DNA from 2 places in the Streptomyces sp. NPDC004732 genome. Region 2 is predicted to be linked to the other one. Evidence: riboswitches for the same ligand, from Rfam matches in the RefSeq annotation. Region 2 holds a riboswitch; the other holds the start of a gene.

Region 1 (15,728 bases), on a different contig from region 2:
GTTGACCCGCCGCCTGCACCGCTCCTCGATCACGCCGAGGTACAGGTCGCGGTCGGCGGCCTCCACGCCCCACGCGTCCAGCCCCGCCGCCGCGAGCGGCAGCAGCTCGTCGCGTACGAGGTGGACGGCCGCCACCTCGGTGGTGCCGCCGAGCCTGCCGCGCCGGGGCCACTGCAGCCTGGCGTCGATGCCGTGGCGGCACGCGACGTCGAAGTTGCGGGCGGCGGCCTCGAAGGGCAGCCGGGTCCACACGGGCCGCGCCTCCTCCGCGAGCGCCCGCACGAGCCCGTAGTAGAAGGCGGCGTTGGCGATGACGTCGGTGATGGTGGGGCCCGCGGGCAGTACGCGGTTCTCCACCCGCAGGTGCGGGACGCCGTCGGCGATGCCGTACACCGGGCGGTTCCAGCGGTACACGGTGCCGTTGTGCAGGACGAGTTCGCCGAGCCGCGGTACGCCGCCGGCGTCTAGGACACCCAGCGGGTCCTCCTCCTCCATCAGGGGCAGCAGCGCCGGGAAGTACCGCAGGTTCTCCTCGAAGAGCTCCAGCGGCTTGGTGATCCAGCGCTCCCCGAACCAGGTGCGCGGCCGCACGCCCTGGACCTGCAGCTCGGGCGGCCGGGTGTCGGTGGACTGCAGGAACAGCGGCGGCCGCGACTCGCGCCACAGCTCACGGCCGAACAGGAACGGCGCGTTGGCGCCCACGACGATCTGCGCGGCCGCGATCGCCTGCGCCGCGTTCCACACGTCGGCGAACCGGGCGGGCGTGACCTGCAGGTGCAACTGCACGGAGGTGCACGCCGCTTCGGGCGCGATCGACGCCGAGGTGCAGGTCAGCCGCTCCACACCCTGGATGTCCAGCGCGAAGTGTTCGCCGCGTGCCGCCACGATCTGGTCGTTCAGGAGGGCGTAGCGATCGACGTCGGAGAGGTTCGCGGAGACGAGGTCGGCGTCGTTCAGGGTCGGCAGAATGCCGATCATGACAATCCCGGCGGCGAGCTCGTTCGCTTTCCTGTGCGCATAGTTGAGGCCCGTGCGCAGTTCCTCGGCGAGCCGGTCGAGAACGCGGCCACCGAGCCGGTGCGGGGCGATGTTGACTTCGAGATTGAACATTCCGAGTTCCGTCTGGAAATCCCGGCTCGCGATGCGCTCAAGTACCTGCGCATTCAACATCCTCGGCAGCCCGTCGGGCCCGGCGAGATTCAGCTCGATCTCCATGCCCATGAGATTCTTGGGCCGATCGAATCGCTCCTCCTTCAACATCCGCTCCAGCCCCGTAAGACACGCCCGGAGCTTGCCTCGGTAGTGGTGCCTGTCGGCCAGGTCGAACGTGCCCGCCGCGACCTTCTCCCCCATCGAAGCGTCCCTCCTCGAACGGGCAGCCCAGGGTCCGGCCGCTGTGTACGGGGGATGATGCCCAGGCAATGTGATCGATAACGCCCCGCGCGGGACCCCCGACCAGTACGCTCGACGCGGCGGTTGTCCGGCACATTCACCAGGCATGCGGCACGATGCAGATTCTGTACCGAAGCGCCTGGTCAAAAGCACCGGCAGAAATCGGCCGACCGCGCGCATCGGGGAATACGAGGTCACGACCCCGAGACCCGCACTAAAACGGCGTAAAGGCCCGCACAAGGACGTCTCAATAAGTCCTTGCTCGCAATATCCACTGCGTCTAGGTGAAACACCCATCGAACATGGCTCGTATAAACTCCGCAATCTAGGCAGAGAGTTGGCGCTCGCGGCCCCAGCCCCCGCCCCTCTGACCCAGAGCTGACAGCGCCGTCACGCACCTGCCCCCGGCTCCACTGTGCCTGTCGAATGAGAGAGGCGACCCACCATGCCGCTGCATGTCCCCCCGGCTCCCGCGCCCGCCCTGCGCAGCGTTCTCGCGGCACTCGGTTCCCCCACTGCCGTAAGCGAGGCCCGCACACCGTCCCTGCGTACCGCCCAGGGACCCGCGATCCCCGAACTCCCCCTGCCCGTCCACGTGTTGGACCACATCACCCCACAGGCCACTTCACCCACCCGACTGGCCGGCTGGCGCTTCCTGATCCGCTGCGCCGAGCGTTCCGTCGCCGCGGCCGACGCGATCCTCACCCCGGACGGCTGGGCGTTCTCCCATTTCTTCGAAGGGCCCTACATCACCTCCACCGAACGCGCCCTGCGCCACGCGGAGGCCATGCCCATGCCGTGCCAGCCGCGGCTGCTCTCCGTGCCCGAGCTGTATATGCTCACGCTCTGGCTGCACCGCGACTGCACGGACGACGGCGCCGAGGGCTCGCTGGCCGCCACCGATCTGCTCGTGCCCTTGGCCCCCGCCCCGCCCGGCATCGCGGCCCACCGCCCGCACCGCGTCGCCGAACTCCTTCCGATGCTCAACCACCGTCTGACGCCGGCACCGCTGCTGAGCTCACCCGCCTGACAGCGCCCCGCACGCTTCCTGTGCCCCGCAGCCCCCCGGCCGCGGGGCACAGCGCTGCCCACCCAGGTGGACTAGCCCGGTCAGGCCACCCCGAACCACCCGAAGAGTCAGGGAAGTTGGGCTGAACCGTCCGGGCGGGTGATACGTCCTTAAGCAGTAGGAGCCGCTGCGGCAAAATCCCTGCGGATTGACGCCCGGAGGGCAACACTGGGATCGGACCAACTACAACGGGGGGCGGTTATGAATACCGCATCGAGCCACAGGACCGACGTCACAGCCATCTCATCGCAGCGAAAGAACCCTTCCATGTGCCAGCACCAACCACCGTGCCCGACAGCCGACTCCGCCGACCGGGAGGCCGCGCTGCTCGCGGCCAGCCACCCGGAGCAGGGCTGGAGCCTGCTGTGCAACGGCGTCCTGCTCTTCGAGGACACCGGTGAGCTGCTGCCGGACGGCCAGATCATCGCCCCGCACCGACCGCTGGGCACCGACCAGATCATGACGGCGGCCTGAGCACTGGCGCATCCGCACGAGCGCACGGCATCGCCGCACGGCACCACAGCATCACGGGAAAGACGAGGGGCCGGCCCGGAGAGAAGTCTCCGAACCGGCCCCGACGCATGCCCGCTCCACACGGGCGCCTGCATCAGTCCTCGTACGCATCCAGCGGCGGGCAGGAGCAGACGAGGTTCCGGTCGCCGTACGCCTGGTCGATGCGGCGCACCGGCGGCCAGTACTTGTCCGCGACGACGACACCGGCCGGGAAGACCGCCTCCTCGCGGCTGTAGCCGTGCTCCCACTCACCGCTCAGCGCGGCGGCGGTGTGCGGGGCGTTCCGCAGCGGGTTGTCCTCGGCGGTCCACTCGCCGGAACCGACCTTCTCGATCTCCCGGCGGATGGCGATCATCGCCTCGCAGAACCGGTCGATCTCGCCCAGGTCCTCGCTCTCCGTCGGCTCGATCATCAGGGTGCCCGCGACCGGGAACGACATGGTCGGCGCGTGGAAGCCATAGTCGATGAGCCGCTTGGCGATGTCGTCGACACTGACACCGGTCGCCTTGCTGAGCGGCCGCAGGTCGACGATGCACTCGTGCGCGACGAGACCGGCGGGGCCGGTGTAGAGCACCGGGTAGTGCGGCTCGAGGCGCTTGGCGATGTAGTTGGCCGAGAGCACCGCGACCTGGGTGGCCCGCTTGAGGGCCTCGCCACCCATGAGGCGTACGTACGACCAGGAGATCGGCAGGATCCCGGCGGAGCCCCACGGCGCCGCGGAGATCGGACCGACGCCGGTCTCGGGACCTGCCGCGGGCTGCAGCGGATGGTTGGGCAGGTACGGCGCGAGGTGCTCGCGCACACCGACGGGGCCGACGCCGGGGCCGCCGCCGCCGTGCGGGATGCAGAACGTCTTGTGCAGGTTGAGGTGCGAGACGTCGCCGCCGAAGTGGCCCGGCTTGGCGAGGCCCACCAGCGCGTTGAGGTTGGCCCCGTCGACGTACACCTGGCCGCCGGCCTCGTGCACCGACGCGCAGATGTCGGCGACGTGCTCCTCGAAGACGCCGTGCGTCGAGGGGTAGGTGATCATCAGCACGGACAGCTCGTCGCGGTGCTTCTCGATCTTGGCGCGCAGGTCCTCGACGTCGATCTCGCCGTCGTCGGCGGTCTTCACGACGACGACCTTCATGCCCGCCATGACGGCGCTCGCGGCGTTGGTGCCGTGCGCGGAGGACGGGATGAGGCAGACGGTGCGCTGCTCGTCGCCGTTGGCGCGGTGGTACCCACGGACCGCGAGCAGCCCCGCGAGCTCACCCTGCGAACCGGCGTTCGGCTGCAGGGAGACCTTGTCGTACCCGGTGACCTCGGCGAGACGTTCCTCCAGCTCGCGGATGAGCGTGAGGTAGCCCTGCGCCTGCTGGGCGGGCGCGAAGGGGTGCAGCTGGCCGAACTCGGGCCAGGTGACCGGCTCCATCTCGGTGGTCGCGTTGAGCTTCATGGTGCAGGAGCCCAGCGGGATCATGCCGCGGTCGAGCGCGTAGTCGCGGTCGGCGAGCTTGCGCAGGTAGCGCAGCATCGCGGTCTCGGAGCGGTACTGGTGGAAGACCGGGTGCGCCAGGTAGTCGTCGCCGCGCAGCAGGCCCTCGGGCAGCGTGTCCGCGGTGGCGGCATCCAGCTCCTGGACATCGGCCTCGACCCCGAACGCGCCCCACACGGCGGCCAGCGTCGCCCGCGTCGTGGTCTCGTCGCAGGCCAGGGAGACGTGGTCGGCGTCGATCTGGTGGATGTTCACGCCGCCTTCGCGGGCGGCGGAGACCAGCTCCTCGGCCCTGCCCTCGACGCGCACGGTCAGCGTGTCGAAGTACGCGCCGTGGACGACCTCGACGCCTCCGGCGGTGAGCCCGGCGGCGAGCAGCGTCGCGTACCGGTGGGTGCGCCGCGCAATGGACTTGAGGCCCTCGGGCCCGTGGTAGACGGCGTACATTCCGGCCATGACGGCGAGCAGCACCTGAGCGGTACAGATGTTGCTGGTGGCCTTCTCGCGGCGGATGTGCTGCTCACGGGTCTGCAACGCGAGCCGGTAGGCCTTGTTGCCGTCGGCGTCGACGGAGACACCGACGAGGCGCCCCGGGAGGCTGCGCGCGAACTTCTCGCGCACCGCCATGTATCCGGCGTGCGGGCCGCCGAAGCCCATCGGCACGCCGAAGCGCTGCGTCGTGCCGACGGCGATGTCGGCGCCCAGCTCGCCGGGCGAGGTGAGCAGGGTGAGGGCGAGCAGGTCGGCGGCGACGGTGACGACGGCGCCGAGCTCGTGGGCCTGGTCGATGAGCGGCTTTATGTCCCGTACGACACCGGAGGCGCCCGGGTACTGGACGAGCACGCCCACGACGCCACGCTCGGCGACCTCGGCCGGAATGCCCTCGCTCAGATCGGCGACGACGATCTCGACGCCGGTGGGCTCGGCGCGGGTCTGGATGACGGCGATGGTCTGCGGCAGGGCGTCGGCGTCGACGACGAAGACGCCGTTCTTGACCTTGCCCATGCGGCGCGACAGAGCCATGGCCTCCGCGGCGGCGGTGCCCTCGTCGAGGAGCGAGGCCCCGGAGGTGGGCAGGCCGGTCAGCTCGGCGACCATCGTCTGGAAGTTGAGGAGCGCCTCGAGCCTGCCCTGCGAGATCTCGGGCTGGTACGGCGTGTAGGCGGTGTACCAGGCCGGGTTCTCCATCACGTTCCGCAGGATGACCGGCGGGGTGAAGGTGCCGTAGTAGCCGAGTCCGATCATGGAATCGAGGACCTGGTTGCGGTCGGCGAGGGAGCGCAGCTCGGCCAGCACTTCGGCCTCGGTACGCGCGCCGGGCAGGTTCAGCGCCTCGGCATTCTTGATCACATCCGGCACCGCGGCGGCCGTCAGCTCGTCGAGCGAGCCGTACCCGACCTGCGCGAGCATCTTGGCCCGCGCTTCCGCATCGGGCCCGATGTGCCGCTGCTCGAAGGGGATGCCCGCTTCGAGCTCGGAGAGCGGGATGCGATTGGTGGCAGTCATTGCGGAGGCCTCCTGGTCTGCACGACCTGCGAGGGGTACCACGGCGCGGGTACCCGGACGGCCTCCCCCTCTGTCATGTCAACCTGAGAGCTTCACAGGCCCGTCTTGCGACAGATCTGCTTTCACCGTCGGTGAGGAAGGGTTCCGAACGTGCCCGCCCGACGCCCGCCCTGCTTTCCAGAGTGACCTCGTCCGTGCGGTACGGGTGCCTGAGAGATTCCGGGGAGGATTTGCTCCTTCGGCGCCTCCGGGAAGTACATTCCGGAGAGCTCTCCCGCACGGGGTCAGCAGCCAGGCGCCAGCCTACCAGCGAGGACCAGGACCGATCCCTCGAGTGGCCACCTGCCCCGAAGTGCTCTTTCGTAGTGACTACGAATGATTAAGGATGAGTTACGCCCGTTTTCGACAAGCCGCGACCAGCTGGAGGGCCCGTGCAGACCGATATCGATCCGCGCAACCTGATCGGCCGCAAGGCGTTCGACCGGAACGGGGCGAAGATCGGCACGATCGACGAGGTCTACCTCGACGATGCCACCGGCGCACCGGAATGGGCAGCCATACGCACCGGTCTCTTCAGCCGGGACGCCTTCGTCCCCCTGGAACCCAGCGAACTCGTCGAGGACGGCACCCTGCGCATCCCCTTCGACCGGGCCCTGATCAGGGACGCCCCGGACTTCGGAGTGGGCCGCCACCTCTCCCCCGAGCAGGAGCTCCAGCTCTACCACCACTACGGCCTGGACACGACGCCCCCAGGGACCCCGCCCGCCGTGCCGCCCCCGGACCAGAACTTCGGCCACGTCGCGGGCACAGAGACCCCCTGAAGCCACCTCATCCGGAGGCGGCGGCTGGGGGCGCAGCCACCAGCGGCAGCGGCTCCGCAGGCGCCAGCTCCGGGTCGTCCGTACGGAACGTCCGCACCCGCCCCGGCGCCGAAAGGGGCGTCTCGAAGCGCACCGTCACCCGACCCAGGCCGCTTCCCTGCACCCACCCGTGCCCGTACTCGGCATGCCGCACGTCGTGCCCGGCCGACCACCGTCTCTCCACCGGCGCCACCGGCTCTTCGGCACCCTCCTTCTCCGGCCCCTCGGGCCGCCCCGCCTCCCCGGACACGGCCTCGTCGCCCTCGCCCGGAGAGGCCCCTTCCGCCTCGGCCTCCACCGCCGCCTGAGCCTGCTGCGCCTGCGCGAAGAGGTCCTCCTGCGTGTAGTCCGCGAGGCCCGTGACGCCCACTCCCAGGAGCCGGACCCCACCCGTGGTGTCCACGGCCTCCAGCAGCCGCGCCGCGGCCTCCTGCACCACCCCGGGGTCGTCCGTGGGCCCACGGAGCGTCTCGGAGCGCGTCAGCGTGGAGAAGTCGAACCTGCGCACCTTCAGCACGATGGTCCGCCCCGAGTGCCCCGCCGCCCGCAGCCGCTGCACACACCGCTCGGCGAGCCGTGCGACCTCCGCCCTGACCCGCACCCGGTCGTGGATGTCCACGTCGTACGTGTCCTCGACGCTGACCGACTTCGACTCCCGCTCGGCCACCACGGGCCGCTCGTCGTGCGCGAGCGCCATCGCGTACAGAGAGCCGCCGTGGGCCTTCCCCAGGAGCCGTACGAGCTCGTCCTCACCGGCCTCCGCGATCTCGGCGACCGTGAGGATCCCGGCCCGCCGCAGATGGTCGCCCGTGGCAGGCCCCACGCCGGGCAGCGTCCGCACCGACATCGGGCCCAGGAGCGCCCGCTCCGTCCCCGGCGCTATGAGCTTGAGCCCGTCAGGCTTGGCCTCCTCGGAGGCGATCTTCGCCAGCATCTTGGACACGGCGAGCCCCACCGACCCGCAGAGCCCCGTCACCTCTCTGATGTCCGCCCGCAACCGCTCCCCCACGGCCCTGGCCGACTCCGCGTCGTCGGCGACGCCCCCCGCCTCCAGGTCCACGAAGGCCTCGTCCAGGCTGAGCGGCTCCACCAGCGGCGACAGCTCCCGAAGCAGCCCCATCACCTGCTCGCTGACCTCGCGGTACAGCCCGAAGCGCGGCACGAGATAGGCGGCATTGGGCGCCAGCCTGCGCGCCTGCCCCATGGGCATCGCCGAGTGCACGCCGAAGCGCCGTGCCTCATAGGAAGCGGTGGCCACCACACCACGGGGCCCAAGACCGCCCACCACCACGGCTTTTCCGCGCAGGCTCGGCTTCGCGGCCTGCTCCGCGGACGCGTAGAAGGCATCCATGTCCAGATGCAGAATCGTCGGCGCGCTTCTCACACCTCTGATGCTGCCTTACGCCACTGACAACGCGGCTTCAGACGGCCCTGTTGCGCCTTCTGGCCAGCTCATCGGCCGGATTGTGCCCGACGAGCGTCTCCCCGGTGTCGATGCGCTCGCCGTGCAGCTGGGACAGCGCGGCCTCGACGTCGCGCCAGACGACGCCCACGGCGATCCCGAAGACTCCCTGCCCGCCCTGGAGCAGGTCGTGGACCTCGCTGGACGTCGTGCACTCGTAGACCGTCGCCCCGTCGCTCATCAGCGTCATCCGCTCGAGGTCACGGAACCCGCGCTCCCGCAGGTGCTGGACGGTGGTGCGGATGTTCTGCAGCGACACCCCGGTGTCGAGGAAGCGCTTCACGATCTTGAGGACGACCACGTCGCGGAAGCTGTAGAGGCGCTGTGTGCCGGAGCCGCCCGCGGCCCGCACACTGGGCTCCACCAGGCCCGTACGGGCCCAGTAGTCGAGCTGCCGGTAGGTGATGCCCGCGGCCGCGCACGCGGTGGGACCGCGGTAGCCGACCTGCTCGGTCTGTGCCGCATCCTCGGACGTAGCGTCCCCGCTCCCCTGGACCGCCATCGGTCGGTTCGGAGAGGGATCGGCCGCACCGCCGTGGATCGGGTACGGACCGCCCATCGCCGTACCGTCGCCGCTGCTTCTCACGCCGACCTCCCTCCTTGACCTGCCTTCTCGACGGTAGGCAGTCGCCAGGGGCTCGTCAACGATCGCCACACTCGGCACGCCGAGTGATAATCACCCTGAGAGTGGTTTTCCGTGCCTCACCGCGGGGAAAGGCTAGCCGAATGGCCGGATACGGGCCGCCGGAAGTGGCTCACTGGCTGTTGGTGCCGAAGTCCTCGGGCGAGATCTGGTCGAGGAACTCGCGGAACTTCTCCACCTCGTCCTCCTGCTCGTCCGGGATCGCGATACCGGCGTCGTCCAGGACGCCGTCGCTTCCGTAGATCGGCGTCCCGGTGCGCAGCGCCAGCGCTATGGCGTCGGACGGCCGCGCACTCACCTCGACACCGCTGGCGAAGACCAGCTCCGCGTAGAAGACACCTTCTCGCAGGTCAGTGATGCGCACTTCGGAGAGCTCCTGGCCGACCGCTTCCAGCACGTCCTTGAAAAGGTCATGGGTCAGCGGTCGTGCGGGGGCCATGCCCTGCTGCGCAAAGGCAATGGCGGTCGCCTCACCTGGTCCGATCCAGATGGGGAGGTACCGGTCGCCTCCCACTTCACGCAGGAGCACGATCGGCTGGTTGGAGGGCATTTCGACCCGGACACCTACGACGTCGAGCTCGTTCACACAGCAACCCTAGGACGTGGCTGGCAGGTTTGGGTAGTCGGGCACCCGCCGAGTAACGGCCGGGAGCGGTCCAGTCAGGGCAATCTGACGCCGAGCGCGGTCTGTACGAGCGCCGAGTGCAGCCTGCCCGTGAGGCCCGCAAGCTCTTTGGTCCGGGCCTCGGCATGCGCCCTGGTCTGCGGATTGCGGTGCCGCCGCAGTGGGGCGACCACCTGGTCGACGAGCCCGGCCTCGCGCTCCGCGGCGGCCTTCATGACCCGCAAGTGGCGTGGCTCGATACCGAACCGGCCCAGCTCGACCACGAGCGAGGCGACCGTGACGGCCTCCGCGTCGTACCCGCCGTCCGGCAACGGCGCGACGAGGCCGTACGTCTCCCACTCGTGGAGCTGCACCTCGTCGATCTCCGCGGCGGCCAACAGCTCGTCACGGCCCACACGGGCCGCCGTCGGCCCCTCGGCGTCATCCTGGGCCCCGGCGTCACCGGCGTCCCGCTGGCGCCCCAGGGACGGCAGAGGAGGCCTCTCACCGCGCTCCAGCGCGTCCAGGTGCTCACGGATGACCTTGAGAGGCAGATAGTGGTCCCGCTGCATCCTCAGGACGTGACCGAGCCGCTCGACATCCTCCGGGCTGAACTTCCGGTAGCCGGAAGGCGTGCGCTGCGGCTCGATGAGCCCCTCGGCCTCGAGGAACCGAATCTTCGAGATCGTGACCTCGGGAAATTCGTCACGCAGTTCGTTCAGCACGGTACCGATGCTCATCAGCCGGCGGTCCGCGGCGGCGGTGCCGCTACCGGCACCGCCCCTCGGTGTTTGAAGCATGGACCTTCCCTGGGGGTTGTCCCCCCAGACGGCGCCGGGGGGAGGGTCAGAGGCCGACGGCCCGCTGGCTCGCGTAGAAGACCAGTCGGTACTTGCCGATCTGCACCTCGTCGCCGTTCGAAAGCGAGACCGAGTCGATCCGCTCCCGGTTGACGTACGTGCCGTTGAGGCTGCCCACGTCCGCGACGGTGAAGGAACCGTCCTGGACCCGACGGAACTCCACGTGACGACGCGACACCGTCACGTCATCCAGGAAGATGTCGCTCTGCGGGTGACGCCCCGCCGTGGTCAGCTCGCCGTCGAGCAGGAAGCGACTGCCCGAGTTCGGACCGCGGCGCACCACGAGGAGCGCGGAACCGAGCGGCAGCGCGTCCACGGCCGCCTGCGCCTCCGGAGAGAGCGCGGGAGACGGGTTCTGCCCCGTCACCTCGGCGTCGTAGGCCTCCAGGCCCGAGATGGAGATCGTCGAGGTCGTCTCGGCCGCACGCTCCGGGGCGGCTCCGGCCCGCAGCGGCGCACCGCAGTTGGAGCAGAACCGGCTCGCCTCGGCGTTGCGGTTCCCGCACCTCGTACACACCAGGGCCATGGACGGGTCCTCCTGCCGTGGCTGCCCCGCGGGGGCATTCGATCCGTACGGGCCGGGGGCGAACCCTCCACCCGTACTTGAGGTTGAAGGTTCTCCGAAACCTATGCGGCCGGGACCGGCAGGGTCAACAGATGACGCGCCCTGTCCGCCCGAATTGTCACCACCTGGACCAGCGACCTGATCCCGGAACATCGGGCGCCCGGCGCCCTGCTCCTCGGCATCTCCGGAGCGCGGGGCACGGTGCCGGGCAGTGGCCGGATTACCGCTGTCCTCACGTGCACTCTTGCCGAACAACTTCGCAAACAACTTCACGGGCGATTCCCCTTGACCGAAACAGACCCGCCCGTGGGGCAGGACGAACCCTGATTGCACACACCGGCATTCATCGGTGAGCCAGACATTCTCACAACGTCCGTGGCCACCAAACAGTTTCCACCACGCACCGTGCTTCTGGTGCGCCGACCCCCCGCAACCTCATGCCCCCGCCCGACGGCCCTCATGCGTCCGCCCGTCACTGGGAGGACGACCGAGCGTAGCCAGGCCGCTTCGCAGGTCGCAAGGCGTCCACAACGATCTTCTCCGAGCGTTCCACGGTGACCGTGGCCTGCTCCTTCTCCAGAGTCTGCACCACGCCTCCCGGGATGTTCAGCGCAGGTTCCAGATCCTGCGGCTTGCCGATCACCTTGAAGAGGTACGGCTCACCGACCTTGCGGCCGTCCACCCGGACGCCACCGCCTTCGGCGTCCGACAGATACGTGTCGGCGACGATGCGTACGTCGTTGATCTGGATGGCCTCCGCACCGGCGGCGCGCAGCTCCTGAATGGCGTCGAGCAGCATGTCAGCCTCGATCGCCCCTTTCCTGTCCTCGATGGTCAGCGTGATGCCGGGCCCCTGGGCCGCCACCGTGCCGGCCAGGATGCCGAGTTGCCTCTCCCGCTCGACCGTCTGCTTGCGGGCCTCCTCGGCCTGGTCCGAACTGTTCTCCAGCCCGGTCCGCTGCTCCTCGAGGCGCCGCTTCTCTTGTTCCAGACGCTCAGTTCGGTCATCCAGTTCATCGAGGATGCGTACGAGATCTTCTTGCCGTGCCCCGCGCAGCGCGCTGCTGTCGCTGTTGGACCGCACCTGGATGGCCAGACCGAGGCCGAGCACGAACAGGAGCAGGGCGACAATGAGTTGAGGCCGGGTCACGCGCGGGGGCCACAGGCCCTGCGCCAGCCGCTGACGGCCGGTGAGCTGCGGCTTCCCCTCGGGCTCGGGGCCCGCGGGCCCCGCGGGCGTCTCCGGCCCGGGTGTGCCGGGCGCGCTGGGGACCTCGGCGGGGAGTTCCTTGCGCCAGTTGTAGTCGGGGCTCTCGTCGTTGCTCATCGGCGTCACGCCCTGAAGATGTGGCGACGGATCGCCGCGGCATTGGAGAAGATCCGGATGCCGAGAACGACCACCACACCGGTGGAGAGCTGGGCGCCGACGCCCAGCTTGTCGCCCAGGAACACGATGAGTGCGGCCACCACCACGTTCGACAGGAAGGACACCACGAACACCTTGTCGTCGAAGATGCCGTCGAGCATCGCCCGCAGCCCTCCGAACACGGCGTCGAGAGCCGCGACCACGGCGATCGGAAGGTACGGCTCGACCACCGCCGGAACCTCGGGCCGAACCAACAATCCGGCCACGACTCCCACGACGAGGCCCAGTACGGCGATCACGATGTGCCCTTTCCTGCTTTCGGCTCTGCTGTTCGTACGGTCACGCTCGGCGCTGCCGGCAGCCGGAGCTCGTCCGACACGGAGATGCTGGTCCGGATGCCGAAGTTCTCCTGCAGAGCATGCAGGTACTGACCGTCGCGGCTGTTCTGGAACCGGGTGCTCAAGCGTTTCCCGTCTCCCACCGCGAGCACCGTATACGGCGGCACGAGCGGTCGGTTGTCGACCAGTATCGCGTCACCCGCGGCCCTGATCGCCGACAGCGCGGTGAGACGCTGGTCGTTGATGGAAATCGCTTCGGCGCCCGACTGCCACAGGCCGTTGACGACACGCTGCATGTCCCGGTCACGCACCCGCCCCGTGTCGGAGAACCCGGAGCTCTCACGCGGACCGCCGCCACCCTGATCGGCCTGCTTCTTGTCGTCCACGACGAGCTTCACGCCGGGCCCGTGGACTTCCGTGGCGCCGGAGAGGAGCCCCACCAACTCGCCCTGGCTGCCGCCGTGCTTCTTCAGCGCGGCCTCCTGCCGCTCACCCACGTCGTCGCGGAGTTCGTCCACGTCGTCCTCGAGCGCGTCGGCAGCCGCCGTCGCCTCCTCGACACGGTCGATGAGCTCCTCGCGCTCCTTGGCCACCACCGGTGCCTCTATGCGCGCCTGCGCCGCACCCACGGTGACCACCAGCGCGGCCAGCACGAGACCGGCCGCGAGCCCGAGCTTGGCCCGCAGCGGGCGAGGGACACCACCGTCCCCTCTCGCCTTCTTCCGGGCCGCCGCCTCCGCGTATCCCTCGTCCAGGCTGTGGTCCATGACGGTGGTGAGCAGCGACATGGAGGCGTCCGGGCGCCGGGGGCGCGAGGGGGTGCTCCGAACGGGGGGCTGCTGCGGCATGCCGCACATCGTCGCACGTCGCGGGCGCTACCTCCGAATGGCCCCACCGGCGCGCCGGGCGGCACCTGTTGCGGGTGCTGCCCGGCGCCCGGGAAGGTCAGCGACCTGCGCTGTCCACCACCGTGGCCCACTCGTCGAGCAGCGCCTGGGCGGACGCGTCGTCGGGCCCCTCGGCCCACAGATGCGTGACGGCCTCGGCCGGGTCGGGCAGCACGAGCACCCAGCGCCCGTCGGCCTCCACGACCCGCACTCCGTCCGTGGTGTCCACGGACCGCTCCCCCGCGGCCTCGACCACCCGCCGCATCACGAGCCCCTTGACCGCCCACGGTGTCGCCAGATCACGCTTCTGCACATGGGCCCGCGGAATGCGCGCGTCGATCTGACTCAAGGTGAGCTGTGTCCGCGCGACCAGCCCGATGAGCCGTACAAATGCGGCAGTTCCGTCGAAGACGCCACTGAACTCGGGCACGATGAACCCGCCCCGCCCGTCACCGCCGAAGATGGTCGAGTCCCCTCGACCCGCCCTCGTCAGATCGTCGGGCGACGTGGTCGTCCAGTCCACCTGGGTCCCGTGGTACGCCGCGACCTGCTCGGCGATGCGCGTCGTGGTCACCGGCAGCGCCACCCGCCCGCTGCGCCGCTCGGCGGCCACCAGGTCGAGCATGACCAGCAGGGCCCGGTCGTCCTCGACGATCCGGCCCTTCTCGTCCACGAGCGACAGCCGCTCACCGACGGGGTCGAACCGCACCCCGAAGGCGGCCCGCGCGGACGCCACGATCTCCCCGAGCCGGACGAGCCCGGCCCTGCGGGCGTCCGCGGTCTCCGTGGGCCGCGACTCGTCGAGCCCCGGGTTGATGGTCAGCGCGTCCACCCCGAGCTTTCCGAGAAGACTCGGCAGTACGAGACCGGCGCTTCCGTTGGACGCGTCGACGACGACCTTGAGCCCCGACTCGGCGACACCGCTGGTGTCCACGTTCCGCAGCAGCGACCCCGTGTAGGAGTCGAAGACACTGGACGGGAAGTGCAGATCACCGATCTCGCCCGGGAAGGCCCGCCGGTACTCCTGGCGCGCGTAGACCCGGTCGAGCTTGCGCTGACTGCCCTGTGAGAGGTCCGCTCCGTTCCCGTCGAAGAACATGATGTCGACGGAGTCCGGCACACCTGTCGTCGTCCGGATCATGATGCCGCCGGCACTGCCCCGGGCCGTCTGCTGCCGCGCGACCGGCAACGGCACGTTCTCCAGATCCCGTACGTCGATGGCGCTGGCCTGCAGCGCCGAGATCACCGCACGCTTCAGCGCCCGCGCACCACGCGAGTGGTCACGCGCCGTGGTGACGGTGGATCCCTTCTTCAGGGTCGTCGCGTACGCCCCCGCAAGGCGCACGGCGAGCTCGGGCGTGATCTCCACGTTCAGGATTCCGGACACTCCACGCGCCCCGAACAGGTGCGCCTGGCCACGGGACTCCCAGATGACCGAGGTGTTGACGAACGCACCGGCCTCGATCGTCTTGAACGGATACACCCTGACGTTGCCCTGGACGATCGATTCCTCACCGACCAGGCACTCGTCACCGATGACCGCACCGTCCTCGATACGGGCGGCGCGCATGATGTCGGTGTTCTTGCCGACGACGCATCCCCGCAGATTGCTGTGCTGCCCGATGTACACGTTGTCGTGCACGACGGCCTTGTGCAGGAACGCGCCGCTCTTCACCACGACGTTCGAGCCGACGACGGTGTGCTCTCGGATCTCGACGTCCGCCTCGATCTTGGCGTAGTCACCGACGTAGAGCGGCCCGCGCAGGACGGCGTCGGGGTGCACCTCGGCCCCTTCGGCCACCCACACCCCGGGAGAGATCTCGAAGCCGTCCAGCTCGACGTCGACCTTGCCCTCGAGCACGTCGGCCTGCGCCTTGACGTAGCTCTCGTGTGTGCCGACGTCTTCCCAGTAGCCCTCGGCGACATAGCCGTAGACCGGCTTGCCCTCCTTCATGAGCTGCGGGAAGACATCACCCGACCAGTCGACCGGCACATCGGCCTCGACGTAGTCGAACACCTCGGGCTCCATCACGTAGATGCCCGTGTTCACCGTGTCGGAGAAGACCTGCCCCCAGGTCGGCTTCTCCAGGAAGCGCTCGACCTTGCCTTCTTCGTCGACGATGGTGATGCCGAATTCCAGCGGATTGGGTACGCGCGTCAGGCACACGGTGACGAGCGCGCCCTTT
Region 2 (15,728 bases):
GGCACCCAGACGCACCCCGGCGAGCTCCTCTTCGAGCCGGAACTCGTCGTCCGCGGCTCGACCGCTCAGCCGCTCAGCACTCGATGATGTTGACCGCGAGACCGCCCCGGGCGGTCTCCTTGTACTTGACGCTCATGTCGGCGCCGGTCTCCTTCATGGTCTTGATGACCTTGTCGAGGGAGACCTTGTGGGAGCCGTCGCCGCGCATCGCCATCTTCGCGGCGGTGACGGCCTTGACCGCCGCCATGCCGTTGCGCTCGATGCACGGGATCTGAACGAGTCCGCCGACCGGGTCGCAGGTCAGGCCCAGGTTGTGCTCCATGCCGATCTCGGCGGCGTTCTCGACCTGCTCGGGGGAGCCGCCCAGGACCTCGGCGAGCGCGCCCGCCGCCATCGAGCAGGCGGAGCCGACCTCGCCCTGGCAGCCGACCTCGGCGCCGGAGATCGAGGCGTTCTCCTTGAAGAGCATGCCGATGGCGCCCGCCGCGAGCAGGAAGCGGACCACGCCCTCCTCGTCGGCGCCGGGCACGAAGTTCATGTAGTAGTGCAGGACCGCGGGGATGATGCCCGCCGCGCCGTTCGTCGGGGCGGTCACGACCCGGCCGCCCGCGGCGTTCTCCTCGTTCACCGCCATCGCGTAGAGCGTGATCCACTCCATGGCGCGGGCCTGCGGGTCGCCCTCGGCGCGCAGCTGCCGTGCCGAGTTCGCGGCGCGACGGCGGACCTTCAGACCGCCCGGCAGGATGCCCTCGCGGGACATGCCGCGGGACACGCACGCCTGCATGACGCCCCAGATGTCGAGCAGACCCGAGCGGATCTCGTCCTCGGTGCGCCACGCCTTCTCGTTCTCCAGCATCAGCGCGGAGATGGAAAGACCGGTCTCCTCGGTGAGGCGGAGCAGCTCGTCGCCGGTGCGGAAGGGGTGCCTGAGGACGGTGTCGTCCGGCACGATCGGGTTGTCGCCCGCCACGGCATCTTCGTCGACCACGAAGCCGCCGCCGACGGAGTAGTACGTCTTCTCCAGGACGAGGGCGCCCTCACGGTCGTACGCGAAGATCGTCATGCCGTTGGCGTGGTACGGCAGGGCCTTGCGGCGGTGCAGGACCAGGTCCTCGTCGAAATCGAAGTCGATCTCGTGCATGCCGAGCAGATTGATGCGCCCGCCGCTCTTGATCTCCTCGACGCGGTCGTCGGCGCCCTCCACGTTCACCGTGCGGGGCGACTCGCCCTCCAGGCCGAGCAGGACGGCCTTCGGGGTGCCGTGGCCGTGTCCTGTCGCACCGAGCGAGCCGTAGAGCTCGGCCCGTATCGCCGAGGTGTGGGCCATCAGGCCCTCGTTCTTCAGGCGGCTCGCGAACATGCGGGCAGCGCGCATCGGACCGACCGTGTGGGAGCTGGACGGGCCGATGCCGATCGAGAACAGGTCGAAGACCGAGATGGCCACGGGAACTCCAATGGTGGTTGGTAGACGCCGTTGTCTGCCGGGGTAGTGCAGAAGTACAAGGCGGTGCGGGATCTGGGCGGGACGTGGTGCGGGGCACCCTGCTCACTCTCCAGTGTGCGGGGTGCCCCGATGTTTCGTACGTACGAACAAAAGCGTACAAACAGAGAGTACGGAACTACTTCAGGCCGGGGTACAGGGGGTGCTTGTCGGCCAGAGCGGTCACGCGGGTCTTGAGGGACGCCGCGTCGAAGCCCGGCTTGAGGGCCTCGGCGATGATGTCGGCGACCTCGCGGAAGTCGTCCTCCTGGAAGCCACGGGTGGCGAGCGCGGGCGTGCCGATGCGCAGGCCGGAGGTGACCATCGGGGGGCGCGGGTCGTTCGGGACCGCGTTCCGGTTGACCGTGATGCCGACCTCGTGGAGACGGTCCTCGGCCTGCTGGCCGTCAAGGTCGGAGTTGCGCAGGTCCACCAGGACGAGGTGCACCTCCGTGCCGCCGGACAGGACGTCGACGCCGACGGCCTTCGCGTCGTCCTGCACCAGGCGCTCGGCCAGGATGCGGGCGCCGTCCAGGGTGCGCTGCTGGCGCTCCTTGAAGTCGTCCGTCGCGGCGACCTTGAAGGAGACGGCCTTGGCCGCGATCACGTGCTCCAGCGGGCCGCCCTGGAAGCCGGGGAAGACCGCCGAGTTCAGCTTCTTCGCGAATTCCTTGTCGCGGGCCAGGATGATGCCGCCGCGCGGGCCGCCGAGCGTCTTGTGCGTGGTGGAGGTGACCACGTCCGCGTACGGCACCGGGTTGGGGTGCAGACCCGCGGCGACCAGACCGGCGAAGTGCGCCATGTCGACCCACAGCCTCGCGCCGACCTCGTCGGCGATCCGGCGGAACTCGGCGAAGTCCAGGTGGCGCGGGTAGGCGGACCAGCCCGCGATGATCACCTTGGGGTTGTTCTCCTTGGCCAGGCGCTCGACCTCGGCCATGTCCACCAGACCGGCCTCGTCCACGTGGTAGGCGACCACGTTGAACTGCTTGCCGGAGAAGTTCAGGCGCATGCCGTGGGTGAGGTGGCCGCCGTGCGCCAGGTCCAGGCCGAGGATCGTGTCGCCGGGCTTGGCGATCGCGAAGAGGGCGGCCTGGTTGGCGGAGGCGCCCGAGTGCGGCTGGACGTTGGCGTACTCGGCGCCGAACAGGTCCTTGACCCGGTCGATGGCGATCTGCTCGGTCACGTCCACGTGCTCGCAGCCACCGTAGTAGCGGCGGCCGGGGTAGCCCTCGGCGTACTTGTTGGTGAGGACGGTGCCCTGGGCCTCCATGACCGCGACCGGAGCGAAGTTCTCCGAGGCGATCATTTCGAGGGTGGACTGCTGGCGGTGGAGCTCGGCGTCGACGGCGGCGGCGACGTCCGGGTCCAGCTCGTGGAGGGGGGTGTTGAGAAGCGACATCACACGATCCCTATCGGTATGGGTCAGCCGGCGGTGAAGGCGGTGTACTCATCGGCGGAGAGCAGGTCGTCCGGCTCACCCGAGATGCGCACCTTGAACAGCCAACCGCCCTCGAACGGGGCGGAGTTGACCAGCGAGGGGTCGTCGACGACGTCCTGGTTGGCCGCGACGATCTCGCCGGTCACCGGGGCGTAGAGGTCGCTGACCGACTTGGTCGACTCCAGCTCGCCGCAGGACTCGCCCGCGGTCACCGTGTCGCCGACCTCGGGGAGCTGGGCGAAGACGACGTCACCGAGCGCGTTGGCCGCGTGCTCGGTGATGCCGACCGTCGCCACACCGTCCTCGGTGGCCGACAGCCACTCGTGCTCCTTGCTGTAACGCAGCTGCTGGGGGTTGCTCATGACCTGAATTCTCCTGTACGCGGGTGGGTGCTGCGGAACGGGAAAGATGTGCGGGGGGTCACTTCTGGCGCTTGTAGAACGGCAGCGCCACGACCTCGTAGGGCTCGTGGGTGCCGCGGATGTCCACGCCCACGCCCTCGGTGCCGGGAGCGGCGTGCTCCGCGTCGACGTACGCGATCGCGATCGGCTTGCCCAGCGTCGGGGACGGGGCGCCGGAGGTGACCTCGCCGATCACCTTGCCGTCCGCGACCACCGGGAAACCGGCGCGCGGGACCCGGCGGCCCTCGGCGATCAGGCCGACCAGCTTGCGCGGCGGCGCGGTCTCGGCGCGCTCGGCGGCGGCGGCGAGCGCGGCACGCCCGAGGAAGGTGTCCGACTGGCTGGTCTTCTCGAACTTCACGACCCGGCCGAGGCCCGCGTCGAACGGCGTCAGCTCGGCGGTCAGCTCGTGCCCGTACAGCGGCATGCCCGCCTCCAGGCGCAGCGTGTCGCGGCAGGAGAGACCGGCCGGGACCATGCCGACGGGCGTGCCCGCCTCCATCAGCGCGCCCCACAGCTGCTCCGCGTCGGAGGGGGCGACGAAGAGCTCGAAACCGTCCTCGCCGGTGTAGCCCGTGCGGGCGATGAGGGCGGCGACGCCCGCGACGGTGCCGGGCAGGCCCGCGTAGTACTTCAGGCCGTCCAGGTCCGCGTCGGTGAGCGACTTCAGGATGCCGGGGGACTCGGGGCCCTGGACGGCGAGCAGCGCGTACGCCTCGCGGTCGTCGCGGACCTCGACGTCGAACTTCTCGGCGCGGGCGCTCAGCTCGTCCAGGACGGTCTGGGCGTTGGACGCGTTGGCGACCACCATGTACTCGGGGGCCTCCGGCGCGCCGAGCCGGTAGACGATCAGGTCGTCCAGGATGCCGCCGTCCGCGGCGACGATCATGGTGTAGCGGGCGCGGCCGACGCCGATGGAGCCGATGTTGCCGACCAGCGCGAAGTTCAGGAAGTCCACGGCCTCGGGGCCGCTGACGGTGATCTCGCCCATGTGCGACAGGTCGAAGAGCCCTGCCTTGGTGCGCACGGCGTTGTGCTCGTCGCGCTCGCTGGCGTACCGCAGCGGCATGTCCCAGCCCGCGAAGTCGGTCATGGTCGCGCCGAGCGCGCGATGCACGGCATCTAGGGCGGTCAGACGGGGGGCAGTGCTCATGAAGGGAACTCCCAGGGCATGACGGGCGAGGTCGATCCTCCCCATCTGTCATCGGAACCTGAGAGGTTCGCCGGGAGTGTCTCGCTATCCGAGAAGTCCGGCTTGCACCTTGGGTGGGACCGCCGGGGCGGTCCGCTTTTCAGATGTGCCTCGCCCGCGCGGTACGGGGCCTGAGAGATTCAAGGGAGGGACTTGCTCCTTCGGCGCCCCGGGCCCACAGCACAAGCTGGGTTCCGGAGACTCTCCCGCGCGGATTCAAACGGCCTGTATGGAGTTGGCGGGCACATCATTGCACGCGACTCTGTTCAGGGGGACCCGTGCCCGGCAGCGGGTTCCGTCACTCCGGAGTGCTCTTGTGCCGCATTACCTTCTCTTTACACTTGCGGGGGAAGCAGTACGTGACCGCTATGGGGAGGCCGATCACGGTGCGCAGCAGGACGAGTCTCTATGCCACTTCCACGGGGGTGGCACTGCCCAAGCAGGCTCCTGCCCCGGCCGCGGAGAGCTGCGGTCGGCTGCCCGCCGCCGTCGTCCGCGATCTGCGGCAGCGGGCCGGTCACAGCCCGCACCGCCTCACGTTCGGCGCGGGCGACCTGGTCGTCGTCTCCGGGCTGCCCGGCGGCGGAAAATCGACCCTGATGCGGCAGGCCGTCACGGGCCCGCGCATCGACTCCCAGGACACCCGCGACCGCTGGGCCGACCGGATGCCCCGCCTGCTGCCCTACGCGGTCTACCGCCCCCTGGTCCGCCTCGCGCACTACGCCACGCTGCGCCGCACCCTCCGCTCCGGTGAGAGCGTCGTCGTGCACGACTGCGGCACCCAGACCTGGGTGCGCCGCTGGCTCGCCCGCGAGGCCGCCAGGCGCGGCACGGCCCTGCACCTGCTGATGCTCGACGTCCCGGTGGACACGGCGCTGCGGGGCCAGCACGAGCGCGGCCGCGGCGTCTCGCGGTACGCCTTCGCACGCCACCGCAGGACGGTCGGCCGGCTGGTCGCCGCCACCGAGCGCGGCGACCTGCCGTTCGGCTGCCGCTCGGCCGTGCTGCTCGACCGGGCGGCCGCGCGGGTGCTGCGGGTGATCGCCTTCGACCGCTGAGCCGACCGGCGTTAGGGTTCGAGCCGCAGGCAGAGCGGTCGCGAGCAGGGGTTGGACAGATGGACTTTCCGGCGCAGGCACATGCCCATCCGTACGGCGGATGGCCGGGCAACGAACTGGAGGAGGTCCTTGCGGCCTCACTCGGCGCCCCCGCGTCCGCGGGCGGCCGCATCGTCGAGGTGCTCGGCCGCAGCCACCTCTGGATACCGCTGCCGAGCGGCGGCAGCCCCGAGAGCGGCACCCTGGACCTGCCGACCCTGGAGATCGAGGGCCAGGCGTACGTCCCCGTCTTCACCTCCGAGCAGCAGTTCCGCCAGGCCCTCGGCGACGCGGCCGACCGGATGGGCTGCACCGTGGCGCCCGCCGTCGAGTTCGCCCGCGGCCTCCCCCCGCAGCTGGGCATTGCGCTGAACCCGGACGGCACCGTCGGCGTCCCGCTGCCGCCGCCCGCCGTCGCCGAGCTCTGCCGGACCGGCCGCACCGAGCTCGACGGCCCGAGCACCGGTGGCCGGGTACGGCTGTTCGAGCCGGACTGGCAGGAGGACCCGGTGGACTTCCTGGCCGCCGCTGCACGGGAGTTCGAGGCCGCGGGGGTCGTGCTCACGGCGCGCCGCTGTCTGGCCCATGTGGAGACGGACGACCCGACGCTCTTCGTCGGCGTCGAGCTGTCCACCTGGGACGGCAACGCGCGCGACCTCCCCATGGAGGCGCTGGGCCGCGCCCTGGGGCAGGCCCCGGTCCCATGGCCGGTGAACCTGGTGCTGCTCGACGTGGCGCAGGACCCCGTGGGCGACTGGCTGCGTGCGAAGGTGCGGCCTTTCTACCACCGGATCGCCGCTTAAGCTGGTTCCATTCCTCTGTCTTCCACAGGGTCACCGAGTTCGTCACGAAGGGGCGGTTACGGGTGAGTGCGTCGGGCACGGCCGCGGCCGGGCACATCGAGCAGTTGCTGCGCCAGGTGACGCCGGGGCGTTACGACGCGTACGAGGCACTGCTGCGCGCGCTCGCCACCGACCAGGTGTGGATGCTGCTCTGGCACGGCCAGGCCGGGTCCCCCGACGCCCAGTACGGGAACATGGAGGTCGAGGGCCTCGGCTACGCACCCTGTGTGACCTCCGCCCAGGAGCTGTCCGCCAGTGGCTGGAACCGGAGCTACGAAGTGGTGCGCGGCACCGCCATCGCCCGCACCCTCTACCCCGACCACTACGGCCTCTGGCTCAACCCGCACGCGCCGGGCGGCGGTGTCGGCATCCCCTGGCTGGATCTGCGCCGCATCGCCACGGGCCTCGACGCGCTGCCCGCGGGACCGCTCAGGCTCACCGAGCCGAGCATCGAGATCCCCCAGTTCTACGCCCTGCTGACGCAGAACGCGCACCGCACCCCCGTGGTCCGCTCGCTGCGCCGCGCCTGGGTGCAGCCCGCGCTCGGTGCGCCATATCTGGCCATCGGCCTCGACGTGTACGACACGTCGCCGCCGTCGGTCGACGCGGTGCGCACGATGATGCGGCAGTCCATCCCCGCAGTTCCGGAGGGCCTGCCCGTCTCGACGGTCGCGATGTCGGACGATTACGACCCGGTCGCGATGTGGCTACGAGCCAATGCCAGGCCGTTCTACGACCGTGAGGCCCAGGCGGCCCCGGCGCCCGCGGGCGGCTACGGATACCCCGCGCAGTACTGAGCAGCGCCGACGGACGTGATGTCCGTTGTGGTGCAGGTGGGGCCCTATGGGCCCCTGTGACGCCTTGCAACCCAACTGCCCCGTGTTCGACCCTCGTTCACTCGCGTCCGGATAACGGAACACCTCGATCAGCATCACGGTTGCGCATCCTTTCCCCGTCAAGTCTGGTAACAGATCGCGACGTGGATGAAGACTCCCGCTCCAGGGGCCTCCGCCCCTTCGTACGACGGACTGATCACGTCGCTACAGCGGCAAGTGCGGGCCGGTCACCACCGGTTGAGAGGGGTCCCTGCCACGATGACGGCACCATTGCATGACACACCTGCGGACGCGGACCCGACCCAGGACGTCGCCCCCGCAGTTGATGCAGGGGTGAAAAAGGTCGAGGGTCGGTCCCTCAAGCAGATCGCCTGGACCCGCCTGAAGCGGGACAAGGTCGCCCTGGCCGGCGGCATCACCGTGCTGCTCCTGGTGCTGGTCGCCATCTTCGCGCCCCTGATCGTGAACCTGTTGGGCCACGACCCCAACGGCTTCCACCAGGACAAGCTCGACGAGCTGACGGGTCTGCCCAAGGGCGCGCTCGGCGGTGTGAGCGGCGACTTCCTCTTCGGGGTCGAGCCCAACAAGGGCCGCGACATCTTCAGCCGGATCGTCTTCGGCGCGCGCATCTCGCTCCTGGTGGCGTTCCTCGCGGCCATCGTGGCCGTGGCGCTCGGCACCCTCTTCGGGATCATCGCGGGCTACTTCGGCGGCTGGATCGACGCCGTGATCAGCCGCGTGATGGACGTGCTGCTCTCGTTCCCGCAGCTGCTCTTCATCATCTCGCTGGTCTCCGTGCTCCCCGACGACCTGCTGGGCCTGCAGGGCACCAGCGTGCGCGTGGCCATCCTCGTGCTGGTCATCGGCTTCTTCGGCTGGCCGTACGTCGGCCGCATCGTCCGCGGCCAGACGCTCTCGCTCCGTGAACGCGAGTACGTGGAGGCGGCCCGCAGCCTCGGCGGCGGCAAGCGCCACATCCTGTTCCGCGAACTGCTGCCCAACCTGGTCGCCCCCATCACCGTCTACGCGACGCTGATGATCCCGACCAACATCCTCACGGAGGCGGCCCTGAGCTTCCTCGGCGCCGGTGTGAAGCCGCCGACGGCCTCGTGGGGCGGCATGCTGCGCGACGCGCTCAAGACGTACGAGCACGACCCGATGTTCATGGTTTTCCCGGGCGTCACGATCTTCATCACCGTCCTGGCCTTCAACCTCTTCGGCGACGGGCTGCGTGATGCGCTCGACCCGAAGGGGACGCGCTAGAAGGTCCCAACTGGCTTGCCCCTGCCGCATGTCAGGTGGCTTTAACCATGGTTCTCCGGCAGCACAAGGCCAGGGACCGCGATCTCGGAGGTTACGAGAAAATGCCCACAGGTTCCACGAAACGACGGCTCACCAGCGGTGCGGCCCTCGTCGTCGCGGCGCTGGTGACCACCACGGCGTGCGGCGGCGGTGACGGTGGCGACAGCGACTCGAAGGGTGCCGGCTACAACGCGGCGCTGAACAAGGTCGCCAACCCTTCCAAGAAGAAGGGAGGCACGCTGAAGATGGTCGGCAAGCAGGACCTGGACTCCGCCGACCCGCAGCGCGCCTACTACGGCATGACGTGGGACTTCATGCGCTTCTACACCCGGCAGCTGGTGACCTACGACACCAAGCCGGGCAAGGCGGGCACGAAGCTGGTCCCGGACCTCGCGACCTCCACGGCGAAGATCTCCGACGACGGCAAGACCTACACGTACAAGCTGCGTGACGGCCTTACGTGGGAGGACGGCTCGGCGCTGACCGCCAAGGACATCAAGTACGGCATCGAGCGCGCCTGGGCGACGGACACCATCACCGGTGGTCCCGGCTACATCCGCCAGACGCTCGACCCCAAGGGCAAGTACAAGGGCCCGTACAAGGACAAGGGCGGCCTCGACGCGATCGAGACCCCCGACGACCAGACGATCATCTTCAAGCTGCCCAAGCGCAACGGTGACTTCGAGCAGTTCCTGGCCATGCCCACCGGTTCGCCGGTGAAGGAGGCCAAGGACACGAAGGCCAAGTACACGCAGCGGCCGTTCTCCGCGGGGCCTTACAAGTTCCAGGAGTACAAGTCCAACAAGAAGCTCGTTCTGGTCCGCAACGACAAGTGGAAGAAGTCCTCGGACCCGATCCGCGCCGCGCTGCCCGACAAGATCGACGTGACGTTCTCCGCCAACCAGGAGGAGAACGACAAGAAGCTGATGGAGGGGGACTTCGACCTCGACATCAACGGCACGGGCATGACCCAGTCCGGCCGCGTCAGCGCCGTCACGGACCACCGCGGCAACGTCGACAACATGCACACGTCCTTCGTGCGCTACGTCGCGCTCATCCACAACGCCAAGCCGTTCGACAACGAGCACTGCCGCAAGGCCGTGTTCTACGCGACCGACTTCGCGAGCATTCAGCAGACCCGCGGCGGCAAGGTCGCGGCCGGCGACATCGCCAACAGCACCTTCCCGGTGGCGATCCCCGGCTACAGCAAGTACGACCCGTACGGCGTGCTGAAGCGCAAGGGCAAGCCGGACGTCGCCAAGGCCAAGGACGAGCTGAAGCAGTGCGGCAAGCCGTCCGGCTTCACCACCAAGCTCACCGCCCGCACCAACCAGCCGGGTGAGGTCGACGCCGCCGAGTCGCTGCAGCAGGCGCTCGACAAGGTCGGCATCAAGGTCCAGGTCGACTCGCTCGACGGCGCCGACACCGCCAGCATCACCGGCTCGCCGTCCGTCGTGAAGAAGCGCGGCTACGGCATGACGATGAGCGGCTGGGGCCCGGACTTCCCGTCCGGCCAGGGTTACGCGCAGCCGCTGTTCGACAGCCGCTTCCTGAACCCGACCGGTAACTACAACGAGTCGCAGATCAAGGACAAGAAGGTCGACGCGCTCTTCGACAAGGCGATCGCGGAGACCGACCCGGCCGCGGCCGGCGACATCTACAAGCAGCTCGACAAGAGGATCCTCGACCAGGCCGACTGGATGCCCTTCCTCTACGAGAAGAACATCACCTGGCGCGGGTCGCGGCTGACCAACGCGTACATGTCCGACGGCTACAACGGCCGTTACGACTACGCCTCGCTCGGCGTCGTCAAGTAACACCCGTAGCTGTCACACACTTCCCGTCAGGGAAACAGCAGTTGTAGTTCCACCGCCGCCGAATCCCGCCAGTCCGAAGGGCAGGTGATGGCCCCGGGCGGTGGCCGGGACCCCTCACAAGGGGGTCCCGGCCACCGCCGGGCCGCGCACAGTGCTTGCTTATCTCATCCGGCGCCTGTTCGCCGTAATCATCATGGTGCTGGTCGTACTGCTCGCGACCTTCACCGTCTTCTTCATGCTGCCCAAGTGGGCGGGACAGGACATCGCCGTCCTCTTCGCCGGCAAGGCCACCGGAGCCGAGCAGATCGAAGGCATCCGGACCAAACTGGGACTCGACGATCCTCTGCTCGTCCAGTTCTGGGACTTCATCAAGGGCATCCCGATGGGGCGCGACTACGTCAACGGCAGTGACGTCACGCACTGCCCGGCGCCCTGCTTCGGCTACTCCTTCCGTACCGAGGCGCCCGTCTGGGAGACCCTCAAGGACGCCCTGCCCGTCACCGCCGCGCTCGCCGCCGGTGCCTGTGTCCTGTGGCTCGTCGCGGGTGTCGCCACCGGTGTGATCTCCGCCCTCAAGCGGGGCACGATCTGGGACCGCTCCGCGATGACCATCGCGCTCGGCGGTGTCTCGCTCCCCGTCTTCTTCACCGGCATGATCGCGATGGGCGTCTTCGTCCACCAACTCGGCTGGGTGAAGATCGCGGACAGCCTCAGTACCGACGACTCGATCGACGTCTGGCTACAGACACTGATCCTGCCGTGGATCGTCCTCGCCTTCCTCAACGCGGCGATGTACGCCCGCCTCACCAGAGCGACCATGCTCGAAGTGCTCGGCGAGGACTACATCCGTACCGCCCGCGCCAAGGGCCTCGGCGAGGCCACCGTCATCCGCAAACACGCGCTGCGCTCCGCGATGACCCCGATCCTCACCGTCTTCGGACTCGACCTCGGCGTGCTCATGGGCGGCGCCGTGCTCACCGAGTCCACGTTCAACCTGCCGGGGCTCGGCCTCGAAGCGGTCAGGGCCATCAGCAGCAAGGACCTGCCCGTCATTCTTGGTGTCACGCTGTTCGCGGCGCTCGCGATCGCCATCGCCAACCTCGTCGTCGACCTTCTGTACGCCGTCATCGACCCGCGAGTGAGGCTGGGATGACCGAACTGTCCAAGAGCGGAGCCGCGGTGGGTGAACCCGTCGCCGGTTCGCCCGCTCCCTCCGCCTTCCTCGAGGTGCGCGACCTCAAGGTGCACTTCCCGACCGACGACGGCCTGGTCAAGTCCGTCGACGGGCTCAGCTTCCAGCTGGAGAAGGGCAAGACCCTCGGCATCGTGGGCGAGTCCGGCTCCGGCAAGTCGGTCACCTCGCTCGGCATCCTCGGCCTGCACACCGCGGGTCAGTACGGCGCCCGCAAGGCGCAGATCTCCGGCGAGATCTGGCTGGACGGCACGGAGCTGCTGAGCGCCCCGGCCGACGAGGTGCGCAAGCTGCGCGGCCGCGAGATGGCGATGATCTTCCAGGACCCGCTCTCCGCGCTGCACCCGTACTACTCCATCGGCAAGCAGATCACCGAGGCGTACCGGGTCCACAACAACGTCGACAAGAAGACCGCGCGCAAGCGTGCGATCGACATGCTCGACCGGGTCGGGATCCCGCAGCCCGACAAGCGCGTCGACTCCTACCCGCACGAGTTCTCGGGCGGCATGCGCCAGCGCGCGATGATCGCGATGGCGCTCGTCAACAACCCCGAGCTGCTCATCGCGGACGAGCCGACGACCGCCCTGGACGTGACCGTCCAGGCGCAGATCCTCGACCTCATCCGGGACCTGCAGAAGGAGTTCGGCTCCGCGGTCATCATGATCACGCACGACCTGGGCGTGGTCGCCGAGATGGCGGACGAGCTCCTGGTCATGTACGGCGGCCGGTGCGTCGAGCGCGGCACGGCCGAGAAGGTCTTCTACGAACCCCAGCACCCCTACACCTGGGGCCTGCTGGGCTCGATGCCCCGCATCGACCGCGAGGAGACCGAGCGGCTGATCCCGGTCAAGGGCTCCCCGCCCAGCCTGATCAACCTGCCGAGCGGCTGCGCCTTCAACCCGCGCTGCCCCTACGCGGACATCCCCAAGGACCAGATCACCCGCAGCGAGCGCCCCGAACTGCGCCTGGTGGCCGACGGGCACTACTCCGCCTGCCACATGTCGCAGGACGAGCGCACCCGGATCTGGACCGAAGAGATTGCGCCGAAGCTGTGAACGATGACGTGAAGGGCCAGGAGATGACGATCCCGGCGCAGACGCAGAGCTCGCCCGAGCCGCTGCTCAAGGTCGACGGCCTGGTGAAGCACTTCCCCATCAAGAAGGGGCTGCTCCAGCGCCAGGTGGCGGCGGTCCAGGCGGTGGACGGGCTCAGCTTCGACGTGCGCCCCGGGGAAACCCTCGGCGTGGTCGGCGAGTCCGGCTGCGGCAAGTCGACGATGGGCCGCCTCATCACGCGCCTGCTGGAGCCGACCGGCGGACGCGTCGAGTTCCAGGGCAAGGACATCACGCACCTGGGCACGGGCGGCATGCGTCCGTTCCGCCGCGATGTGCAGATGATCTTCCAGGACCCGTACTCGTCGCTGAACCCCCGGCACACCATCGGCACGATCGTCGGCGCGCCCTTCAAGCTCCAGGGCGTCAAGCCCGAGGGCGGCGTGAAGAAGACCGTGCAGGAGATGCTGGAGCGCGTCGGGCTCAACCCCGAGCACTACAACCGCTATCCGCACGAGTTCTCCGGCGGCCAGCGCCAGCGCATCGGCATCGCGCGGGCCCTCGCGCTCCGTCCGAAGCTGGTCGTGGCGGACGAGCCGGTCTCGGCCCTCGACGTCTCCATCCAGGCCCAGGTGGTCAACCTCCTGGACGACCTGCAGGACGAGCTCGGCCTCACGTACGTGATCATCGCGCACGACCTGTCGGTCATCCGGCACGTCTCGGACCGCATCGCGGTGATGTACCTCGGCAAGATCGTGGAGCTGGCGGACCGCAAGGACCTCTACTCCACGCCGATGCACCCGTACACCAAGGCGCTGCTCTCCGCGGTGCCGGTGCCCGACCCCAAGCGGCGCGGCGTCAAGAGCGAGCGCATCCTGCTCCGCGGTGACGTCCCCTCGCCGATCGACCCGCCCACCGGCTGCCGCTTCCACACGCGGTGCTGGAAGGCGACGGAGATCTGCAAGACGAAGGAGCCGCCGTTGCTCTCGCTGGCCTCCGGGCACCAGGTGGCGTGCCACCACCCGGAGAACGCCGAGGACCAGGCGCCCGAGGACACCAAGCTGCTCTCGGTGGCCAAGGAGGCGATCGAGGTGGTGTCGGTGGTGTCCAAGGCGGAGGAGACCGCCGAGGAGGCGGCCGCGGAAGCGGAAGCCGATGCGGAACCGGAGACCGCCGCGAAGCCCGAGGCCGCCGCGAAGCCGGAGGCCGCCGCGAAGCCGGAAGCCGATGCTTCAAAGGGTGAGGTTTCGAAGGAGAAGGGTCAGAAGTCGACTGACGGATAGGGCAAGTTGACCCGGACGAAGTACGCGTTTCGGGTCATGTACATGCCCTGGCGGGAGAGTGCAGAGTCTGCGTGTCCGATTCAACGGACACCCCATCGGAACGCGTTCGAAGGGAAGACTCATGGCACTCTCCCGTTCGGCACGTCTGGGCGCGCTCGCGACCGCGGCGCTCTCGTTCTGCCTGATCGCCGCGGCCCCCGCGCCCCACCCCGGCTCCGACGGCGTCGGCGACCCGTACTTCCCCCAGCTCGGCAACGGCGGCTTCGACGTACGCCATTACGGTCTCGACGTCGCCTACAACCCCGACACCGACCGCCTCGACGGCCGCACCACCATCACCGCGCGCGCCACCCAGAACCTGTCGTCCTTCGACCTCGACCTGCAGAAGCTGACGGTCACCCGGATCGAAGTGAACGGCAGACGCGCCGAGTTCACGCGGACCGGCGACGAGATCCGCGTCACGCCGCGCGAAGCCCTGGGCAAGAACAAGAACTTCACGGTCACGGTCACCTACGGCGGCGTGCCCGAACCGCTCAGCGGCCCCATCGTCTTCGGCTCCGACTACGGCTGGATGAAGACCGCCGACGGCGTCTTCGTGGCCTGCGAGCCGAACGCCGCGTCCACCTGGTTCCCGTCCAGCGACCACCCCTCCGACAAGGCAACCTTCGACATCCGCATCAAGGCGCCCAAGGGCCTGACCGGGGTCTCCAACGGCCGCCTCGTCGGCACGTACGACAAGGACGGCCAGACCGTCGCCCACTGGCGCGAGTCCACGCCCATGGCGACCTATCTCGCGACCACCACCATCGGCAAGTTCGACGTGAAGAAGGGCACGACCCCGGGCGGGACCCCGATCTACGTCGCCATCGACCCCGTCCTGGAGAACAGCAACAACGTCGACGTGTACGGCGTCACGGCCGAGGTCACCGACTACTGGTCGAAGGTCTTCGGCCCCTACCCCTTCGAGGAGACCGGCGCGATCGTCGACGACATGCCGCAGGCGGGCTTCTCCCTGGAGACCCAGACCAAGCCGGTGTACTCCGCGATCCGCAGCGAGTCGACCATCGCCCACGAGCTCGCCCACCAGTGGTTCGGCGACTCGGTGTCGGTCGAGAAGTGGAACCACATCTGGCTCAACGAGGGCTTCGCGACCTACTCCCAGTGGCTGTGGAGCGAGCACAAGGGCACCCAGACCGCCCACGACGCCTTCCTCGCGGGCTACAACTCGCGCCCCGCCGACTCGGCCTTCTGGCAGATCGTCGTCGGCGACCCGCAGCGCGACACCATGTTCGCCTCCGCCGTCTACCAGCGTGGCGCGATGACGCTCCAGGTGCTCAGGGAGCGCATCGGCGACGAGGACTTCTTCAAGCTCCTCAAGGCCTGGACGAAGCAGCACAGGAACGGGAACGTGACCACCGCCGACTTCGTGCGGCTCGCCGAGAAGATCTCCGGCGAGCAGCTCGACGCGCTCTTCGACACCTGGCTCTTCACGAAGGGGAAGCCGGCGCTTCCTTCGCGGTGATCCGCCAGGCGCCGACCTCGCGGTACGCGGAGTCGTACACCGCCTCTCCGGCGCCGGGCTCCAGCGCGTAGTGCCGCAGGTTGCCGCCCCAGTACCGCAGGATCCGGCCCAGCTCGTCGGCGGCCTGCCCTTCGAACGCCGTCTCGCCCATGTCGATCTCCAACAGGAATCTCATGGCTTCAAGCGTGTCATTGAACTCCTTTGTGAGGCTTTTGGAGCCATGAGGCCCTGCTGGGCGGCCGCCGGACCCCCACAACCCTCAAATCGCGGT

What was found. Region 2 has a riboswitch for glycine ahead of gcvT (glycine cleavage system aminomethyltransferase GcvT). Riboswitches for the same ligand answer to the same signal wherever they lie in the genome.
Region 1: linked by a shared signal. The riboswitch ahead of gcvP (aminomethyl-transferring glycine dehydrogenase) and the one ahead of gcvT (glycine cleavage system aminomethyltransferase GcvT) in region 2 are both predicted to bind glycine.

What each region holds. Positions count from the first base shown of each region.
Region 1 covers NZ_JBEXJR010000014.1:169,369-185,096, forward strand. The annotation lists gene ABZV77_RS34870 (glutamate--cysteine ligase) at 1-1,353, opposite strand, end outside; gene ABZV77_RS34875 (hypothetical protein) at 1,838-2,422, shown strand; gene ABZV77_RS34880 (DUF5999 family protein) at 2,729-2,935, shown strand; gene gcvP (aminomethyl-transferring glycine dehydrogenase) at 3,069-5,957, opposite strand; glycine riboswitch at 6,145-6,244, opposite strand; partial or broken gene ABZV77_RS34890 (PRC-barrel domain-containing protein) at 6,389-6,769, shown strand; partial or broken gene ABZV77_RS34895 (DNA polymerase IV) at 6,685-8,201, opposite strand; gene ABZV77_RS34900 (MerR family transcriptional regulator) at 8,239-8,865, opposite strand; gene ABZV77_RS34905 (bifunctional nuclease family protein) at 9,035-9,508, opposite strand; gene ABZV77_RS34910 (MerR family transcriptional regulator) at 9,583-10,326, opposite strand; gene ABZV77_RS34915 (FHA domain-containing protein) at 10,373-11,341, opposite strand; gene ABZV77_RS34920 (DUF881 domain-containing protein) at 11,424-12,278, opposite strand; gene ABZV77_RS34925 (small basic family protein) at 12,284-12,616, opposite strand; gene ABZV77_RS34930 (DUF881 domain-containing protein) at 12,613-13,512, opposite strand; gene ABZV77_RS34935 (mannose-1-phosphate guanyltransferase) at 13,601-15,728, opposite strand, start outside.
Region 2 covers NZ_JBEXJR010000005.1:391,004-406,731, forward strand. The annotation lists gene ABZV77_RS17200 (LacI family DNA-binding transcriptional regulator) at 1-87, shown strand, start outside; gene ABZV77_RS17205 (L-serine ammonia-lyase) at 74-1,444, opposite strand; gene glyA (serine hydroxymethyltransferase) at 1,620-2,882, opposite strand; gene gcvH (glycine cleavage system protein GcvH) at 2,906-3,283, opposite strand; gene gcvT (glycine cleavage system aminomethyltransferase GcvT) at 3,342-4,475, opposite strand; glycine riboswitch at 4,625-4,733, opposite strand; gene ABZV77_RS17225 (AAA family ATPase) at 4,883-5,572, shown strand; gene ABZV77_RS17230 (enhanced serine sensitivity protein SseB) at 5,632-6,414, shown strand; gene ABZV77_RS17235 (enhanced serine sensitivity protein SseB C-terminal domain-containing protein) at 6,477-7,250, shown strand; gene ABZV77_RS17240 (ABC transporter permease) at 7,548-8,552, shown strand; gene ABZV77_RS17245 (ABC transporter substrate-binding protein) at 8,654-10,408, shown strand; gene ABZV77_RS17250 (ABC transporter permease) at 10,560-11,561, shown strand; gene ABZV77_RS17255 (ABC transporter ATP-binding protein) at 11,558-12,655, shown strand; gene ABZV77_RS17260 (dipeptide ABC transporter ATP-binding protein) at 12,679-13,935, shown strand; gene ABZV77_RS17265 (M1 family metallopeptidase) at 14,057-15,457, shown strand; gene ABZV77_RS17270 (hypothetical protein) at 15,423-15,632, opposite strand.